DNA from 4 places in the Janthinobacterium sp. NKUCC06_STL genome. Region 4 is predicted to be linked to each of the others. Evidence: predicted binding sites of a transcription regulator. Region 4 holds the regulator's gene; each other region holds the start of a gene.

Region 1 (3,210 bases), on a different contig from region 4:
AACAGAATCGTGACGGCCGCATGACACTCGACAGTTAGAGCTTGATTTGTATCCAGTCGGCAACATTTATTGACGTTTTTGTTGTTTAAATGGCGTGGCGCCGGCGGCCGCCCCGCAGTCCATTTCCGATTGGAAATAAACGCGGCGCACGCCTCCCCACCGCAGGCCATGGCACGGTGCAACGGTCCGAAAACCGCTCAATGCATTTTCACGGGCGGTGGCGGCGGCGTCGGCTCCTCGACCGGCACGGGATCGATGTGGGGCGGCTGTTCCGGCGGCGGCGTGAGCGGGTCGCCTTCCGGCGGTGGCGGCATATCGGGTTCGGGCGTGCTGTGCGCACGCAACGGGGCAAGATGAAATTGTAGCTGCATGGTGGCCTCCTTTGCCCCACTGTAGCCGATGCAACCAAATCCTGGCGCCCGCCAGTGGCGCGCTGCGGGGGAACTAAACGGCGTGGCGCCACTCCAACTTGGCAGGCATCCCCTCCAGCTACGAATGCAAGCGATTCCCATGGCGCGCAAGAAAATCCTCTTTATGGCCGAGGCAGTGACCCTGGCCCACGTCGGCCGTCCCCTGAGCCTGGCCCAGGGCTTGGACGAGGACAAGTACGAGGTGCATTTTGCCTGTGCCGACGGCTATGACTTTTGCTTCAAGCAAGCGCCCTTCCGGCGCTGGCGCATCGACAGTATTTCATCGTTGCAATTCCTGCAGGCGCTGGCGCACGGCAAGCCCGTCTATACGGAAAGTACGCTGCACGCGTATGTGGAAGACGACTTGCGCCTGCTCAATGCCGTCCAGCCCGATCTCGTGATCGGCGACTTCCGCCTGTCGCTGTCGGTCAGCGCGCGCCTGCAGCGCATTCCCTACATTACCGTCAGCAATGCCTACTGGAGTCCCTGGGTGCGCCAGCACTACACGGTGCCCAGCCTGCCCCTGACAGGCATGCTGCCCATCTGGCTGGCCGATCCCCTGTTCCGCCTGATCCGCCCGCTGGCCTTCGCCTCGCACGCCGTGCCCCTGAACCGCGTGCGCCGCCGCCATGGCCTGCCATCCTTGGGCAGCGACCTTCGGCGCATCTATACGGATGCCGACCACACCTTGTACGCGGATATTCCGCAACTGTTTCCGCCGCAAGCCATGCCGGCCACGCACGACTACCTGGGCGCCGTCATCTGGGCGCCGCCGCTTGATTTGCCCGACTGGTGGCAGCGCCCGGAACTGAGCAGCGGACGGCCCATCATCTATGTCACCCTGGGCAGCTCCGGCCAGGGGCAATTGCTGCCACGCGTGCTGCGCGCGCTGGCGCCCCTGCCCGTCACCGTACTGGCGGCCACGGCCGGCACCATCCGCGTCGACGCCGTGCCGCCGAATGCCTATGTCGCGCCCTTTCTGCCCGGCGACACGGCCGCCCGGCGCGCCAGCCTGGTGATCTGCAACGGCGGCAGCCCCACCAGCCAGCAGGCGCTGACGGCGGGCGTGCCCGTCATCGGCATCGCCGGCAACCTCGATCAATTCCTCAACATGCACGGCATCGCCGGGGCCGGTGCCGGCCTGCTGCTGCGCGCCGACCGCTTCCAGGAAACCGCCCTGCGCCATGCCGCCACGCGCATGCTCGACGATGGCCGAGCCAGGCTGGCGGCGCGCCAGCTGGCCACGGCCATGCGCAACTATGTGCCAGGGCAACGCTTGCTGCCCCATATGCACGCCCTGCTGGGCTCGTTGCCACCGGGCGGCCTGCCTTGACGGGCGGCGTCGGTTTTTCTTACAGAGCGTCCGACAACACCTGCAGCACTTCAACAAAAGCACGCCAAGTCCTTGATTTCAAAAGAACCTCATGCGTTGGCATGGAAGTCGCTTAGATCTGGCCATGAGCACCTGCCGACAGGACTCAAGCAAGACTCTCAGACTCACTCAACCACGAGGTGAATACAATGAAACTCTCGAAACTGAAACTGCTCCCGGCCGCAGCGGCACTGGCCATGCTGTGCGCCGCCGGTAGCGCACAGGCGGGCGCCTACGGCTATTCCTACAACAACATCTTCGGCCTGGTGATCGCCGTGCCAACGGGCCAGATCACGGTGGCCAACAGCACCACCATCTCGCGCAGCACGGCCACCCTGAATGGCGTAAGCGTCATCAATGGCGGCTCCGGCTCGCTCGATGCCCCGCGCGCCAACGTCGGCGCCGTCACCAAGGGCGAGAATGACTTCACGCAGCAAGGCCCCACCAACACCTATTCGCGCGGCGATGCGCAGATCGTCAGCACGCAGTTCCCTTCGTTCCCGCCCGGCTCCACCTCCACCCAGGTGGTGAACGTGGCCGAAGCCCACCTCGCAGGCCCCGCCGGCACGGCCGATGCTTCCGGGCGCAACGGCTCGACCACGGGCTTTTCCGTCGATTTCATCGTCGGCTCACCCACGGCAACGCTGAGCTTTGACTTCCTGGCCTCGCCCTTCATGCAGGTCTTCCTGCAAAGCACGGTCGGCCAGCTATCCACCGCCACGGCCAACCTGGTCGTCACCTTCACCATCACGGATGCGACCGGTGCGACGGTGTTCAACTGGACGCCCGATGGCGCGATCGGCTCGGGCATCTTCGGCGGCACGGAAAACGCCGATGGCGCCAACCTGAACACCAGCCTGGCGACCAATTTCCTCACGCGCGGCAACCTGTTCACCTACGACCCTTCCGGCTGCGGCACGCCCACGGGCACCGGTGTCGGCACGGTGTGCGGCAGCAACTTCAGCTCCGTCAGCAATGCCTTGACGGCCGGTAACTACACGCTGACCCTGAATGCGGTGGAAAGCGTGGATCTGGTGAAACAGCAAGCGACACCGGAACCGGGCACCCTGGCCTTGCTGGGCCTGGGTCTGGCTGGCCTGGGCTATGCCCGCCGCCGCAAGGTCGCCGTCTGAACCAGGCAACAGGGGGGATTCACAGGCGAGGAGGCTCTCCTCGCCTTTTTTATGTGGCAAACCTGTCGGTTTTCCTTACAACGCGACCGATCAGGAGATGAGGATTTTCATGACTATATTTTCTTGCACCCGGCTGCCAACATTCCTGTTAGCTTTTCTGCTGCTGGCCAGCAGCGGCACTGCCAGTGCCGCCGCCTACGGCTATTCGTACACCAGTGTCTTTGGCCTGGTCATCAGCAATCCCACCGGCTCCACCAGCTTGCTCAGCAATATCGACCTGTCGCGCACCACCGCC
Region 2 (3,210 bases), on a different contig from region 4:
AGAACAGCAGGCAGGCGAGGACCAGCAGTTTGGGGAAAAGCTGCATGTGCATGGATTCCATGTAGTAAAGCCGATGTCTTGATAGGTATCCTTCCCCCAAAGACAAGGACAGGGGTCAGACCCGGCGGGGGAATGCGCCCCAATGGGGCCGCATTCCGATCGCGAGGCTACTGACCCCAGCTCTTTGCCTGGGGTTGCGATGACGATTCGACGCGCAAGCTTCTACAACTTCTGCTTGCCCTCATTCCCCTTGATAAACGGGCTCCACGGCTGTGCACGTATCGGTTCCTTTGTTTTCCACACGACATTGAATTGCCCATCGGCCTTGATCTCGCCGATCATCACGGGCTTGTGCAGGTGGTGATTGGTCGCATCCATGGTCAGGGTGAAGCCCGACGGCGCCTTGACGCTCTGGCCGGCCATGGCGGCGATCACCTTGTCCGTGTCCGTCGATTTCGCCTTTTCCACGGCTTGCGCCCACATGTGGATGCCGACATAGGTCGCTTCCATCGGGTCGTTCGTCACGACCGAACCCGCGTTCGGCAGCTTTTGCGCCACGGCATAGGCCTTCCACTGCTTGATGAAGGCGGTATTCACGGGGTTCTTGACGGATTCAAAGTAATTCCATGCCGCCAGATGGCCCAGCAAGGGCTTGGTATCGATACCGCGCAACTCTTCCTCGCCCACGGAAAACGCAACGACGGGCACGTCCGTGGCTTTCAAGCCGGCATTGCCCAGTTCCTTGTAGAACGGCACGTTCGAATCGCCATTAATGGTGGAAATGACGGCCGTCTTGCCGCCCGTGGAAAACTTCTTGATGTTGGCGACGATGGTTTGATAATCGGCATGGCCGAACGGCGTGTAGACCTCGCTGATATCGCTATCCTTGACTCCCTTGCTTTTCAGGAAGGCGCGCAGGATCTTGTTGGTGGTGCGCGGATACACGTAATCCGTGCCCAGCAGCACGAAGCGCTTGGCGCCGCCGCCATCCTTGCTCATCAGGTATTCGACGGCGGGAATCGCCTGCTGGTTCGGTGCCGCACCCGTATAAAACACATTCTTTTCCAGTTCCTCGCCCTCGTATTGCACCGGGTAAAACAGCAGACTGTTGAGTTCCTTGAACACGGGTAAAACCGACTTGCGCGACACGGATGTCCAGCAGCCAAACACGACAGCTACTTTATCCTGCGCCACCAGCTGGCGCGCTTTTTCCGCGAACAAAGGCCAGTTCGATGCGGGGTCGACGACGACGGCTTCCAGCTTCTTGCCCAGCACGCCACCCTTGGCATTGATCTCGGCAATCGTCATCAGCGCCACATCCTTGAGCGACGTTTCGGAAATGGCCATGGTGCCCGACAGGGAGTGCAAAATGCCCACCTTGATCGTATCGGCGGCCAGGGCTGCCTGCATATAAGTGGACGTGGCCAGGGCCAGTGCGCCGGCGGCGGCCGCTTTCAGGATGATGCGTCGTGACATGGGGACTCCTGTGATGGGTTCGTGGGGATCGAGCTGGGCCTGCGATGTTGTTAAAGCAGAATGCATGCCAGCACCAGCAGGTGTCCGCCATGGTGCACGCGGCTTTTGCCGCACGAAAAAAAACCTGGCTGCACAAGGACTGTGCAGCCAGGTTTCAAATTGCCGTAAAACGGTGCGCCGGACGCAACAATCCCGGCATCAATCCTTGCGAGGAACTCCACGCAGGCGGCGCCAGCCCTTGCGTCCCAGCGGGAACAGCAGCACGAAAGCGATCAGCCACGGCAGGATATAGGCCATGGCCGTGATGGCGTTGGCCACGCCTTCCGACAGGTTTTCCGTGAAATTGCCCAGCGCACGCTTGACGGGCCGCCAGAACGATTGCTTGCCTTCGGCACTGATGACGACGTTCAGCAAGTCCGTATCGATGCGCTGCATCAACAGCGCGTTGGCCGCCGTCGCCTGTTCCAGCTCCACTTGCACGGTGGCCAGTTCCTTGCTCACCTTGATGAGAGCATCGACGTTCGTACCCGAACGCTTTTCCAGGTCTTGCAATTGCGCCTGGTATTGCTTGAGCATCTCCAGGCGTTTCTTGCTGTCGAGCACGGGACGGCCCAGGTCTTCCACCTTGGTGCCCTGGCTGGTGACGTCGCCTTCGGCCGCGACCAGCGCGACGAGCTTCTTGATGCCGGCCGGCTTGGCGCGCATGCTGATGCGCGCATGCACGTAGCGGCCGCTGTCGACGCTGGAGTCGAGCAGCAGGCAGCCGTTTTCCGTGTCGGCCTTGCAGGCGGCGACCACTTTTTCATACAGGGGCCGCACTTGCGCCTCGTGCGTATCGACGCTGACATTATGCTCATAGGCAAGAAACTCGCTGCCCTTTTCCTTGCCCTCAAGGCGCGCGGCGCTCGACTGCCCACCGCTCTCGCCCTTGCTGCCGCAACCGGCCAGCAACATCAGGCCGATCAGGCCAATACAGATTTTTTTCATGGTTTCTTTCTTTGGATTATTTTTGCAGAGGCAATAATTCAATATCGGGCAAGTTCGCCGCCACGTCCTGCACCGTCGCATGGCCGGTCAGGGACGCCACCACCTGCGGCAACGGTGCCGGCCAGATTTCCGGCAAGTCGCGTTCCTCGGGCGCCAGCACGGGAAAGGCCAGCTGCTCGCGTGGCGGCGTGAAGGCGGCATCGACGCCGGGCTTGTTGCCGCGCGCATCGATGCGGTACCAGCCAAACTCCTGCAGATACACGGCATTCAAGCCATGCAGACAAAACGGCGGCCCCACTTCGCCGACGGCCAGGCGCTGGTAGCACAGGCCGGCAGGAATGCCGTTGGCGCGCAGCAATGCGGCCAGCAAATGGCTCTTCGCATAACAGTATCCCGTGCCATGCTGCAAGACATCGGAAGCGCGGCAAGTGACGGGATTGCGCTGGTAGTCCCAGCTGTGGGCCACCTCGTCGCGCACAAAGGCAAAGCAGCGGGCAGCGATGGCGGCGTCGCCCACCGCGCCTGCCGCCAATGCGGCTGCCTTGGCGCGCACGGCCGGATGGTCGCTGTCGATATACAGGCTGCTGGCTAGATATATGGAAAAGTCGGGGGAAAAGTCGGTAGACATGGCATCCAGGTCATGCAAAAAGATAATGCGCGATTCTAGACGAAACAGCATGAAATCGAGCGTTTCCTTGCGCAGGAACAAAGAAAATCCACGCGTCAGGCTCTCTGCGCGGGGGGCGG
Region 3 (3,210 bases), on a different contig from region 4:
AGCAGCAGCGCGGGAATCGATATCCACAGATTGCGCGCGGCCGTGGCCTTGCCCGTGTTTTGCCAGAAGCTCGGGGTTTCCGGCTCCCAGGTATTGATCATATATCTGCTCATGCTTGTACTCCTGCAGGTTGATTGATAGTCGCCGCACGCAGCGGCTTGAACGAGAAATACATCCAGACGAGGGAAACGCAGACGGTGCCGTACAAGAGCATGAAGGAGCTCGAACGCACGCCCGTGAAGTCCACCAGGGCGCCGAACATCACGGGCAGGATGAAGCCTCCCAGGCCGCCGGCCAGGCCCACCACGCCCGAGACGGCGCCGATGTTGTCGGAAAAGTCATCGCCGATGAACTTGAAGACGGACGCCTTGCCGACGGCCATGGCGATGCCGACGATGAACAGCAGCACGGTGAACCACAGCGGCGACAGGCCGATGTGGAAAGCCAGCGGACCCGTGACGGTTTCCACGACCATCTGCGTTTGCGGATACGACAGCAGGAAGAAGCACACCCAGCACACCCACATCACGGCCCAGGTGACTTTCGCCGCGCCGTATTTGTCGGAGATCCAGCCGCCAAACGCGCGCAACACGCCGCCCGGCAGCGAGAAGCAGGCAGCCAGCAGCGCCGCGTGCTTCAAATCAAAACCGTATTCGGCCACGTAATATTTCGTCATCCACAGCGCCAGCGCCACGTAGCCGCCAAACACCACCGAGTAGTACTGGCAGTAGCGCCATACGCGCGGGTCCTTCAGCACCTTCATCTGCGCCGAAAAACTTTCGCCCGATGGCGCCAGGTGCGATTTATCCGTGAATGAAAACAGCCAAAAGATGATGGCCGTGGCCAGCATGGCGACCGCGTACACCTTGGGCAGCATCTGCCAGCCGAAGGCGGCGACGATGCCCGGCGCAACGAACTTGGTCAGCGCGGAACCGGAGTTGCCGGCGCCGAAGATGCCCATCGCCAGGCCGCGGCGCTCCTTTTCATACCAGCGCGCCACATACGGCGTGCCGACGGAAAACGAGCCGCCCGCCAGGCCGACGAACATGCCCAGCACGAGGAAGTGCCAATAGGCGGTGGCGTAGGAAATCAGGTAGATCGGCACGACGCTGGCCAACATCAGCCAAAAGAAGACGCGGCGTCCGCCGTATTTGTCCGTCCAGATGCCCAGCGGCACGCGCACGAGGGAGCCCGTCAGCACGGGCATGGCGGCCAGCAGGCCGAATTGCGTTTCAGTCAAGCCCAGGCTGGTCTTGATGGGGATGCCGAGCACGGCAAACATCATCCAGACTGCAAAGCAGATGGTAAATGCGAAGGTACTGCTGACCAACACGGAAAACTGCTTGCGCCGCATGCCGGGTTCGACTGCCTTGTTACTACTGTTGTTCTTAGTGCCATCTAGGGTAGCCACGATGTTTCTCCATGAATGCACTGGCCGTCTGGCCAGCCGTCCCGACCAGCTTACGTGCCAGAGTCGAAAGGCACTATCGGTCACAGGGTGATTCTGGAAAGGCAATCTGGATAGCCGTATCGGCAAAAGTAACTAGATGGCGCGGTATGGGCCTAGGCTGGATGGCGGGTGTTTTACAAACGCAGGTATTTTTGGCACACTCGGCGCCTGGAGAAAAGGAGCGGCATGCAGAACATTCACGCAACAGACACCATCATCACGCGCGCGGCGCTGCCGGGCGATGTGGCAGCCATGCTGGCCTGCGACGCCTACGCGCAGGCGCACGCCAGCCGGGGCGACGCCGTGCGCGCCGCCGTCGGCAAGGGGCACTGCCAGGTGGCCATCCGCGCTGGCCAGGTCGCCGGCTATGTCCTCACGCACGACGACTTCTTCGGCCACGGTTTTGTCTCGCTGGTGGTGGTCGCTCCCGGCCAGCAGCGGCGCGGCGCGGGTTTGCGCCTGCTGGCCGCCGCCGCAGACGCGTGCCGGACAGGGAAAATTTTCACGTCGACGAACCAATCCAACCTGGCCGCGCAACAGCTGTTCGCCAGCGCGGGCTTCGTGCGCAGCGGCCAGATCGACCATCTCGATGAAGGCGACCCGGAACTCGTGTACGTGAAATTCCTGCGTTAGCAGCGTCTCATCCCGACGGTGTATGGCGCGGCGCGCCAAAGGCGGCTATGCTGGCGCCACCATCAATCAACGCCCACCACATCACGCATGGACTATCTGAGCCTCAAGCATTTCCACATGGGCTGCGCCGCCGCCAGCGGCTTTCTTTTCCTCTTGCGCGGCGCCTGGATGCTGCGCGCCTCGCCCGCGCTGCAGCAGCGCTGGGTGAAGATATTGCCCCACCTGGTCGACACGGCCCTGCTGGCCAGCGCCATCACCCTGGCCGTGTGGAGCGGCCAGTCGCCGGGCAGCCAGCCCTGGCTGGCCGCCAAGCTGTGCGCGCTGGTGGCCTATATCGTGTTGGGCACCATCGCCCTGAAACGGGGCAAGACGCCAGCCGTGCGCGGCGCCGCCTTCGTGGGCGCCGTGCTGGTCTTCGCCTACATCGTCGCCGTGGCCGTGACCAAACAGGCCTGGCCATTCTGATACATCAGAAGAGGTAGCGCAGGGTAACGCTGGCGTTGCGCGGCGCGCCCCAATAACCCTGGTTATACATGCCAAGCTGGCTGTAGTAATGCTTGTCGAACAGGTTGTTGATGTTCGCCTGCAGGGACAGCTGGCGCGACAGCGCGTATTTCGCCATCAGGCTGGCCACGGCATAACCGCCCTGCTCCACGCGCTGCGTGCCATTCGGCCCGCTGGCATCGCGGTAGGCGCCGCTCTGCCAGTTCACGCCCCCGCCCAGCGATAACGCCCGCCAATCGCCATGCAGCTGATACGTGGAAAACACGCGCGCCAGGGTTTGCGGCACATAGCTGTTCAAGCGCGCGCCCGCGTTGTCCTCGGCCGCCGCATGCGACACGCTGGCCGACACATTCCAGCCTTGCGCCAGTTCGCCCGAGACATCGAGTTCCACACCCTTGCTGGTGGTACCGGCTGCCGCGTAATACGCCTGCGTCAGTGAATTGCCGACAAAATGGCCCGTGTCTTCCTGCGCCAGGCCATCCTGCGCGATGCGGAACACGGCCAGCGCCGCATTGAGCTTGCCGCCGAAATACTCGCCCTTCACGCCCGCTTCCAGATTCTTGCCCTGCACAGGATCGAGGTAGCGGCCGAACCGGTCCTGGTAGCCCTGCGGCTTGAATATC
Region 4 (3,210 bases):
CTGGTCAAGGGTACCCTGACCATGAAGGCGGGCCGGGCCCTGATCACGGAAGATCCGCAAGGCTACCAGTTCATTACTTTCTGGGCCGATCCCGGCAAGCTCGCCACCTTCCGCCAGAAGCGCGATGGCGCGGGCGACCTGTGGGTCGAAGGCGAAGCGGAGCGCGTGGAATACAACAACAAAACGGAAGTGGTGAAACTGTTTTCCAGAGCCAAGCTGACGCGCCTGGAAGGCGCGAAAGTGACCGATGTGGCCAACGGCGCCTTCATCTCGTATGACAGCCGCAAGGAAGAATTTGCGATGGAAAATTCCAACAGCGGCACCAGCACCGCGGATGGCGGCAGCGTGCGCATGGTGATCCAGCCGAAGACCAAGGCGCCGGCGGCGGAGAAAGCGCCGGCCACGCCCGCGCCAGGAAAGAAATAATGGAAAATACACGTTGCGGCAGCACCCTGATCGTTCGCGGGCTGCAAAAAACCTATGGCAAGCGGCAAGTCGTGCATGATGTCTCGCTGCAAGTCGAATGCGGCGAAGTGGTGGGGTTGCTGGGCCCGAACGGCGCCGGCAAGACTACCTCGTTCTACATGATCGTCGGCCTGGTGCCGTCGGACGGCGGCAGCATCGATATCAGCGGCGTGGACATTTCCAGCCTGCCGATCCACCGCCGCGCGCAGATGGGCCTGTCCTACCTGCCGCAGGAAGCGTCCGTCTTTCGCAAGCTGACGGTGGAAGACAATATCCGCGCCGTGCTGGAAATCCAGACCGTTGAAGGCCGTCCTTTGAAGAAGGCCGAGATCGAGGAGCGCCTGGACAAATTGCTGGCCGACTTGCAGATTGAAAAGCTGCGCGAGAACCAGGCCCTGTCCCTGTCGGGCGGCGAGCGCCGCCGCGTGGAAATCGCCCGCGCGCTGGCCACCGATCCCCGTTTCGTGCTGCTCGACGAGCCGTTCGCCGGCGTTGATCCGATCGCCGTGATCGAGATCCAGCGCATCGTGCGCTTCTTGAAGGAGCGCAATATCGGCGTGCTGATCACCGATCATAATGTGCGCGAGACGCTGGGTATCTGCGACCGTGCCTACATCATCAACCAGGGCTCGGTGCTGGCGTCGGGACGCCCCGACGACATCATCGCGAACGAGTCGGTACGCCGGGTCTATCTGGGCGAACACTTCCGCATGTAAGCCAATGAAACAATCATTGCAGCTGCGCACTTCGCAGCACCTGGCACTGACGCCGCAGTTGCAGCAATCGATACGCCTGTTGCAATTGTCTACCCTGGAATTGCACCAGGAACTAGAGCAACTGCTGACGGACAATCCCTTGCTCGAGCGCCTCGACGATCCGCTCGACCGTTCGCTGCGCCTGCTGTCCGACGGCGCCTTGAGTTCCACGGCGGCGCCGGCCGAAGCGCCGCCCCAGCCGCCAAGCCAGGACGCGCCTGCCGCGCCGGCCGAAGCGGAAACCTTTGACGGCGAGGCGGGCGACAGTCCGGCTGCCGCGGACGGTGGCGACAGCGACTGGAGCGAGGCGAGCCGCGGCAAGGCGCCAGACGATGAAGATTCGCGTCCGCAGCTGGAGGCCCATCACTGCACCCTGCGCGAGCACCTGATGGAGCAGATGCGCGTGACGGTGCTCGAGTTGCGCGACCGCGCGCTGGTCGAGCTGATCATCGACGCGCTCGACGACAATGGCTACCTGGAAGAGTCGCTCGACGACATCCTGGCGCGCCTGCCGGAAGAGCTGGAAATCGACGCCGACGAGATGCGCACGGCCTTGTCGCTGCTGCAAAGTTTCGATCCGCCGGGCGTGGGCGCGCGCAATGCGTCCGAATGCCTGGCCCTGCAAATCAAGCGCTTGCCGCACATCGCCATGGTGACGCGGCGCATGGCCCTCGTCATCGTGGAAAAGCACCTGGCCTGGTTTGCCCAGCGCGATTTCAACAAGCTGAAAAAAGCCCTCGATTGCGACGAGGAAGACTTGCGCGAAGCGCAGACGGTGATTCGCCAGTGCAATCCGCATCCGGGCGCCGTGTTCGCCTCGGACGTGTCCGATTACGTGGTGCCTGACGTCGTCGTCAAGCGCGCGCGCAATGGCTGGCAAGTGACCCTGAACAACGACGTCATGCCGCGCCTGCGCGTCAACGCCATGTACGCCAACCTGCTCAAGCAGGGCAAGGGCGAAGGCGCCATGGGCGCACAGTTGCAGGAAGCCAAGTGGCTGATCAAGAATATGCGCCAGCGCTTCGACACCATCCTGCGCGTGGCACAGGCGATAGTAGAAAGACAAAAGAACTTTTTCTCGCATGGGGCCGTTGCCATGCGCCCCCTTGTGCTCCGTGAAATAGCTGATACACTGGGTTTACACGAGAGTACTATCTCGCGGGTAACAACTCAAAAGTACATGCTGACCCCGCACGGCATGTTCGAGTTGAAATATTTCTTTGGTAGCCACGTCGCCACCGAAGCGGGGGGCGAAGCGTCATCGACGGCGATACGGGCATTGATCGTGCAACTGACAGGAGCAGAAGACCCTAAAAATCCTTTATCCGACAGTAAGATTGCGGACATGCTGGGGGAACAAGGCATGGTGATTGCGCGACGTACTGTTGCCAAATACCGGGAAGCGTTGAAAATTCCGCCAGTGAGCCTGCGTAAGTGTTTGTAAGTTTTTTTCGGTTCCTCTGCGGGCCGGATACGATGGACCGCACGAACCCGATCATCTTTAGGAGTGTGTATGAATCTCACCATCAGCGGACATCATCTCGAAGTGACACCAGCCATCCGTGAATACGTACAAACGAAGCTGGAGCGCGTGAAACGTCATTTCGATCAAGTCATCGATATCGCCGTGATTCTGACCGTGGATAACCTCAAAGAGAAAGAAAAACGTCAAAAGGCTGAAGTCAACCTGCGTTTGAGTGGCAAGACTGTCTATGTGGAAAGCCTGGCGCACGACCTGTACGCCGCGATCGATACCCTGATCGACAAGCTCGATAGGCAAGTGATGAAATACAAAACCAAAGTGCAAGGGCACGGTAAAGAGGCGATCAAGCATCTGCCAGACAACTCCGAGGAAGACGCCGTCGTCGCCGTTTAAGGCCACCCGCTTCCAGCAGTTGTGATCAACTAAGGGCGCACATCTTGCGCCCTTTTTTGCGCCTGGACCTGTTGAACGCAATCTTCCCCGCGCAGGCGCTAGAATGTTTGCACT

Evidence for each region. Region 4 encodes sigma-54, which starts transcription at its own class of promoters, with help from an activator protein. Its sites were predicted from a motif close to TGGCANGNAANCTGCTTT; they were not measured.
Region 1: the regulator sigma-54 is predicted to act here: its motif matches at 1,841-1,858, upstream of KO539_RS01495 (EDSAP-1 family PEP-CTERM protein).
Region 2: the regulator sigma-54 is predicted to act here: its motif matches at 1,529-1,546, upstream of urtA (urea ABC transporter substrate-binding protein).
Region 3: the regulator sigma-54 is predicted to act here: its motif matches at 1,454-1,471, upstream of KO539_RS09555 (nitrate/nitrite transporter).

What each region holds. Positions count from the first base shown of each region.
Region 1 is NZ_JAHKQY010000001.1:313,163-316,372, forward strand. It holds gene KO539_RS01485 (hypothetical protein) at 198-371, opposite strand; gene KO539_RS01490 (glycosyltransferase) at 511-1,743, shown strand; gene KO539_RS01495 (EDSAP-1 family PEP-CTERM protein) at 1,932-2,915, shown strand; gene KO539_RS01500 (EDSAP-1 family PEP-CTERM protein) at 3,025-3,210, shown strand, end outside.
Region 2 is NZ_JAHKQY010000001.1:221,015-224,224, forward strand. It holds gene urtB (urea ABC transporter permease subunit UrtB) at 1-46, opposite strand, end outside; gene urtA (urea ABC transporter substrate-binding protein) at 223-1,476, opposite strand; gene KO539_RS01030 (DUF4349 domain-containing protein) at 1,675-2,463, opposite strand; gene KO539_RS01035 (transglutaminase family protein) at 2,480-3,091, opposite strand.
Region 3 is NZ_JAHKQY010000002.1:115,383-118,592, reverse strand. It holds gene KO539_RS09560 (NarK family nitrate/nitrite MFS transporter) at 1-113, opposite strand, end outside; gene KO539_RS09555 (nitrate/nitrite transporter) at 110-1,354, opposite strand; gene KO539_RS09550 (GNAT family N-acetyltransferase) at 1,637-2,083, shown strand; gene KO539_RS09545 (SirB2 family protein) at 2,171-2,548, shown strand; gene KO539_RS09540 (TonB-dependent siderophore receptor) at 2,553-3,210, opposite strand, start outside.
Region 4 is NZ_JAHKQY010000003.1:597,165-600,374, forward strand. It holds gene lptA (lipopolysaccharide transport periplasmic protein LptA) at 1-426, shown strand, start outside; gene lptB (LPS export ABC transporter ATP-binding protein) at 426-1,181, shown strand; gene KO539_RS15285 (RNA polymerase factor sigma-54) at 1,186-2,664, shown strand; gene hpf (ribosome hibernation-promoting factor, HPF/YfiA family) at 2,734-3,096, shown strand.